DNA from 2 places in the Allobosea sp. TBD101 genome. Region 1 is predicted to be linked to the other one. Evidence: riboswitches for the same ligand, from Rfam matches in the RefSeq annotation. Region 1 holds a riboswitch; the other holds the start of a gene.
The links. A riboswitch is a leader RNA that binds a small molecule or an ion and turns the genes downstream of it on or off. The one in region 1 is predicted to bind glycine.
Positions count from the first base shown of each region.

Region 2: another riboswitch for glycine. It lies ahead of AC6RIC_RS04000 (D-amino acid dehydrogenase); the one in region 1 lies ahead of gcvT (glycine cleavage system aminomethyltransferase GcvT).

Region 1 is NZ_CM187543.1:4,228,543-4,231,751, forward strand. It holds gene gcvPA (aminomethyl-transferring glycine dehydrogenase subunit GcvPA) at 1-326, opposite strand, end outside; gene gcvH (glycine cleavage system protein GcvH) at 487-861, opposite strand; gene gcvT (glycine cleavage system aminomethyltransferase GcvT) at 897-2,051, opposite strand; glycine riboswitch at 2,214-2,304, opposite strand; gene AC6RIC_RS20660 (hypothetical protein) at 2,381-2,980, opposite strand; gene AC6RIC_RS20665 (invasion associated locus B family protein) at 2,977-3,209, opposite strand, start outside.
Region 2 is NZ_CM187543.1:836,783-839,991, forward strand. It holds gene AC6RIC_RS03995 (bifunctional acetate--CoA ligase family protein/GNAT family N-acetyltransferase) at 1-444, shown strand, start outside; gene AC6RIC_RS04000 (D-amino acid dehydrogenase) at 508-1,767, opposite strand; glycine riboswitch at 1,902-1,998, opposite strand; gene AC6RIC_RS04005 (alpha/beta hydrolase family protein) at 2,121-3,101, opposite strand.

The DNA of each region.
Region 1 (3,209 bases):
GTGCCCTGCGCGATCTCGGGCTGGTAGGGCGTGTAGCTGGTCAGGAATTCCGAGCGCTGGATCAGGTGATCCACCGTCGCCGGGACGTGGTGCTTATAGGCGCCGGCGCCGACGAAGAAGGGAACGGCGGAGGCGGCGGTGTTCTTGCCGGCCATCTTGCCGAGGATGCGCTCGACCTCGAGCTCGCCCTTGGCGCGGGGCAGGTCGACCGGGGCCTTCAACAGCTTGCCGGCCGGCACATCGCTGAACAGCGCGTCGACATCGGAGACGCCGATCCGCGCGAGCATGTCCTCGCGGTCGGTATCGGTGAGCGGGAGATAGCGCATGGGGTGATTCCGTTTCGGGGTGTCATCCCGTGCGCGCTGCGGCATGGAATGCCGCTGCGCAGACACGGGACCGTGCGACGAGAAGGCGCCTTATCCTGAGGGCGGTCCCGCATCTGCGCCGCAGCACTTCGTGCCGCAGCGCGTGCGGGATGACGCCTCGTCAGAGCGACTTCACGTAGTCCTGGTACTCAGCCTCGTTCATCAGGGCGTCGAGCTCGCCGGCGTCCTTGATCTTGATCTTCAGGAACCAGCCCTTGCCGGCCGGATCCTCGTTGACGGTGCCGGGCGCCGCTTCGAGCTCGCCATTGACCGCGACGACCTCGCCGGAAACCGGGGCGTAGACCTCCGACGCGGCCTTGACGCTCTCGACCACGGCGGCTTCGCCGCCCTTGGTCAGCGCCTTGCCGACGGTCGGCAGCTCGACGAAGACGACGTCGCCAAGCTGCGACTGGGCGTAGTCGGAGATGCCGACGGTGCCGACGTCACCCTCGATGCGGATATATTCGTGGTCCTTGCTGTAACGGGTCTCGGCCATGGTTTCCTCCTGGCGTCAGTTGTCTGGAAAAGGGTTCAGCGCTTGTAGCCGTTCGGCACGAAGGGCATCGTCGCCACGACGGCCGGCAGCGGCTTGCCGCGCACGATGAGATTGAGCTGCGTGCCCGGCGCGGAATGGGCCTTGGCGACGTAGCCCATGGCGCAGGGGCCATTGAGCGTCGGGCCGAAGCCGCCGGAGGTCACGACGCCGATCACCTCGCCCTCGGGCGTCGCGATCTCGGTGCCCTCGCGGGCCGGAGCGCGGCCTTCCGGCTTGAGGCCGACGCGGATGCGCGAGACGCCTTCCGCCAGCTCGCGCTGAACGCGCGCGGCGCCGGGGAAACCACCCTCCTCGCGGCGGCGCTTCTGGATCGACCAGTTGAGCGCAGCCTCGATCGGCGAGGTCGTGGTGTCGATGTCATGGCCATAGAGGCACAGGCCCGCTTCGAGGCGCAGCGAATCGCGGGCGCCGAGGCCGATCGGCTTGACGTTGCCGTCGAGCAGCAGCGTGTCCCAGATCTCGCCGATCCTGTCGGCGGCAGCCGAGATCTCGTAGCCATCCTCGCCGGTATAGCCGGAGCGGCTGACATTGGCCTTGATGCCGGCGACCTTCATGGTGCGCGAGGTCATGAAGCCCATCTCGGCGGCTTCAGGCGCGATCGCGGCAAGTGCGGCCGCCGCGCCCGGTCCCTGCAGCGCGATCAGGCCGCGATGCTCGGCCTTGACCAGCTTCACATTGGCCGGCAGGCGTGCCTCGATATGGGCGTAGTCGGCATCCTTGCAGGCGGCGTTGACGACGACATAGAGCGCACCGTCCTCATCGGGATCGATCGAGCGCGTCACCATCAGGTCGTCGAGGATACCGCCCTCCTCGTTGAGGAGCTGCGAATAGCGCTGCTTGCCGGGGGCGAGGTTGACGATATCGGCGGGGATCAGCGCTTCCAACGCCCTGGCCGTGGTCTCGTGATCGGGGCCGATCAGGAAGCACTGGCCCATATGCGAGACGTCGAAGAGCCCGGCCTTCTCGCGCGTCCAGTTATGCTCGGTCAGGATGCCCATCGGATACTGCACCGGCATGTCGTAGCCGGCGAAGGGCACCATGCGGGCGCCCAGCGCAACATGGCGCGCGTGCAGCGGGGTCTTCAGCGGCGCGCTCGCGCCAGCGGTATCGGTATTGGCCTCGGCAGCCATGGCATGCCCCTCCCAGAGTCAAGCGCAAGCCCCGGACGATAGTGTCCGGAACGCGCCCCCTCTGTCTCGGCACCTGAGAGATTTCCCCACCCGACCCAAAGGATCGGACAAGTTACACCCGTCGGTGGGCGGGCATCGCTGCCCGCCGCTTTCCAGAGCGCCAAATCCCCAGCGGCCCTTTTGCCTGAGCGTTTCCGGGGCGGTTGCGCCTTCGGCGCCGGGCTCGAAGCCCGGTCTCTCCCGCGGGGATATGCGGCTTGGGCACAGATACAAGACGCGCCGACTGAGTCAATCGGCGCGCCGTCGTCTTTCACGGCAAAGCAGTTTTGTCAGCGACGCCGGCGCGCCGGCGCGGCAGGCCCGCCGCCGCCCAGGCCGACGAAGATCTCGATGTCGCCCTTGCCGGCCGGCACCATGATGCCTTCCTCGACATGGGTGAAATCGGCGCCGCTCTGGCCGGAGGGAATCGTAGCACCGACGCGCGCGCTGCGCTTGCCGATGGTGCTGGCCCCGCGCATCACCGTGGTCGTCAGCGTCCCGCCATAGCTGCCGGGACTGCCGGCCGGGCCGAGCAGCACCCTGCCCTCGACGCCGACCTTGAGGCGGAAGGTGCCGTTGCCGGTCGGCGTGCACTGGCGCGCGACGTTGGTGATCGAGACCTGGTAGCGCAGACCGCTCGAATCCTGCCCGGATTGGGCACGGATCGCAGCGCCGCCATCGGAGATGATGACGTCAGGGCAGATCAGAGGATCCTCCTCGCTGTCCTTCGGCAGCTGATCCGCCGGCGGAGGCGTCGTGGACTGGAACATGAAGACGTTGAGCGCAGTGTTGCCCGCGGACGAGGACGAGCCCGATCCGCAGCCGGCAAGGCCAAGGCACAACAGCGGCAAAGCGAGCCAGCGTCCCTGACGAAGAGTTTGATCGATCACGGCAGCGCCTCCACGCCCGGGCCGAAGCCATTGAGGGAGACGGGCACGCCCACCCCCTCTTCCGGCGTCTGGAATACGATGAAAGTCGCGCTTTTGCCGCCCTTGAGCTGGCCGAGCAGGGCGTCGTCCATGACGACCTCCGCCACGCAACCGGTGGTCAGGCAGCGCACGAAGCCGGCGCGGCCGATATCCTTGTCGTCGATCTTGAGCCCGAGGCCGGAGGGCAACA
Region 2 (3,209 bases), 2.1 Mb from region 1:
GAAGACCTGCGCTTGCGCTTCTTCGCGCCGCTGAAATCGTTCAGCCACGCCTTTCTCGCTCGCCTGACCCAGCTCGACTATGCGCGGGAGATGGCCTTCATCGCCATCGAGGAGGGCAGCGGGGACGCGGCGGGCGCCGTTCGCCTGCATGCCGATCCCGGCCATGTCGAGGCCGAATATGCGATCCTGCTGCGCTCCGACCTGAAAGGCATCGGGCTTGGCCGTGCGCTCATGGAGCTGATCATCGACTGGGCCAAGGCCGAGGAGCTGCAGCGCGTCCATAGCCAGGTCCTGGCCGAGAACGGGCCGATGCTCGCGCTCTGCCGCGATCTCGGCTTCGAGATCACGCTCGATCCCGACGATGTTTCCGTCAAGCGCGTCGCGCTCGACTTGAGCGCGACTGGCAGCAAACGGCCCGCAAAGCGCCGGCCGCGGCGCGGATAGCGTGACGACCTTTGCGATGCGGGCCAGCCGGAATGCCGGCCGGCCCGCGCCGGTAGCCCGTTTCTATGACAGGCTGTTGGGACGCTGCGTGACCAGCGCGCCGACGGCGTCGGCGGTGGCCGCCGACAAGGTCCAGCCGAGATGGCCGTGGCCGGTGTTGTAGAACACCCGCGGATTTCGGCCGTGCATGACGCGTGGAACCATATCCGGCATCATCGGCCTCAAGCCGGCCCAGGGGATGACCTGGCGCGTGCTCATCTTCGGGAAATGCTGGCGACACCAGGCGATCAAGGGTTCGACGCGCGCGGCCCGGATATCCTTGTTGTAGCCGTTGAACTCCGCCGTTCCGGCGACGCGGAAGCGCGACGCTCCCAGGCGGCTGGTGACGATCTTGGCCTGATCGTCGAGCAGGCTCGTCCAGGGAGCGGCGTCCTGGTCGGCCTTTTCCGGCAGTTCCACCGTGATGGAATAGCCCTTCACCGGATAGACGTTCATCCGATCGCCGGCCTTCGCGGCGAGCTGGCGCGAGCCGACACCGCCGCAGATCACGATCGAATCGAAGGTCGCGACCTGCGCCTCCCGCGCGCGCGGTTCCGCTGCGGACAGGCTGAAGCCGATCTCGACCGAGCGCGTCCCGGGCGTGATCGAGAGGACATCGACGCCGAACCGCATCTCGGCGCCCAGCCGCTCGCAGGCACGCGACAGGCCGGCCGTGAATTTGTGGATGTCGCCGGTGAAGTCCGAAGGGGTATAGAACCCGCCATGGAAGTCGCCATGCAGGGCGGGCTCGATCGACCGGATTTCCTGCGGAGTCACCGCCTTCCGCTCCAGCCCGGCCTTGGCCAGGAGCGAGGTCACCCGCGCGGCGGCCTCGAAATCCTTCCTGCCGCGATAGACGTGCAGGATTCCGCGCTCCTCGCAGTCGAAGTCGATGCCTTCCGCCGCCGCGATCGTTCGCAGGTGGTGCCGTGCCTCCATCGCCAGGCGGGCGGTCGTGATGGTGTTTTCCTCGTAGCGCGGGATGGCGGCAACGAATTCGGCCATCCAGGAGAGCTTGTGCCATCCCGGCCGCGGGCTGACGAGCAGCGGCGCGCCCGGCGTGAACATCCATTTGATGCCCTTCAGCATCGTCGCCCAGCTGTTCCAGACCTCGGCATTCGAGGCGGAGAGCTGGCCGCCATTGGCGAAGGAGGTCTCCATCGCGGCATAGGGATGCCGCTCGAACACGGTGACATGGCAGCCGCGTTTGAGAAGGTTGTAGGCGGTGGTGATGCCGGTGATCCCGGCGCCGATCACGGCGATGTTGAGGTTTTCTATCGACAAGAAGGCGCTCCTTCCGCAGTCCCTGCGGAGATGGCGCCCCCTCTGTCATTGGCCTGAGAGCTTCGCCGGCGCTCATCATCGAGCGGCAGACTTACACCGTCGGCGGGAGCGACTGCTCCGCTTTTCAGAGTTTCAATTCGGGTGCGGTTCTTTTGCCTGAGAGTTTCCGGGGCGGTTGCTCCGTCGGCGCCTTCTCGGATGACCCGAGACGATCTCTCCCGCGAATTCCTATGGTCGTCACACGGTGCTGGGTTCGTCAGCTTCAGGAGCGTGTCCTTCCTGACGCCGGCCGTTCCCTGGTTCTCCTCGATCGGGTCGGAAGGCCGGGCAGGGCCGGCCTCCGCACTTCAGCATCAAGGCTTCGCGCCCGCTCCCGCAATCCGATCGAGGAACCGATCGGCATGAGGTTGCCAGAACGCGCGGCCTTCCGCCGTCGGGAACAATCTGTGCCCGTCTTCGCCGAAGGAGTCCAGAAGGTGATATTCCGCATCCCCGCCGGCCGAGCGATAGGCCTGCGCCATGCGGGCGGTCAGGACGCTGTCGAAGAAGCGATCGTTGCGGGTATAGATCCACAAGGTCGGGATATTCGACGAGCGGCCGAAGGTCGCTGCGGCATCGACCAGGCTGTCCGGCGAACAATTCTGATTCGGCTTGCCGCCGGCATAGCCGCCGCGGCCGCCGGCGAAATTAATGATCGCCCGCACGCCGGCCGGAGCCCGGCTCGCCGCGGCCAGCGAACCCCAGCCGCCGGCCGACTGGCCGACCAGCAAGATGTCGTTTGACTGGACCGTATCGAGGGTCGCGAAATAGCGGGCGACGTTCTGGATGTCGTCCGCGGTCGCCAGCCCGCCGCCGACGTAATCGGGCTTGCTGCAGGGGCCATAGGCCTCGACCCAGACGCCGCCGCGCGCACCGTAGCCACGGCGCAGCGGCAGCACGACCATGTAGCCGCGGGACAGCAGCCAGTCCGTGCCTGCCCGGTATTCGGGAGGTGCCATCGTCTTGCGCGCGGCGGCGTTTGCTGGCGAACCGTGGCTGACGACCGCGAGCGGGAAGGGGCCGGGACCGGGCGGAACGAAGACGCGGGCCGGCAGCAGGATGTCGATGCCTTCGGCGTCCTTGCCCACGGGGACGAACCAGGCCTGCTCACCGGAACGCTCGGTGTCGGTGGAGAGACGCCCCGGCCGCGGGTATTCGACAGCCTCCCAGGGATTGGTGGGCGCTGCCTGCGCCGATGGAGCCAGGCCCAGCGCCAGCACCGAGGCGGCAGCGGCATATTTCAGCGGAATGATCCAATCGCTGGCGGAGACGATGCCCGATGCGAAGAGAGACATATTCGTATTCCACCTCTGTTGATTTTATTAAAAGAAGTAGTTTTACGAATTCGAGTCAAGTGATATTGCGTTTCATCAAGGTAATTTTGACCGTATCTGTGATGTATT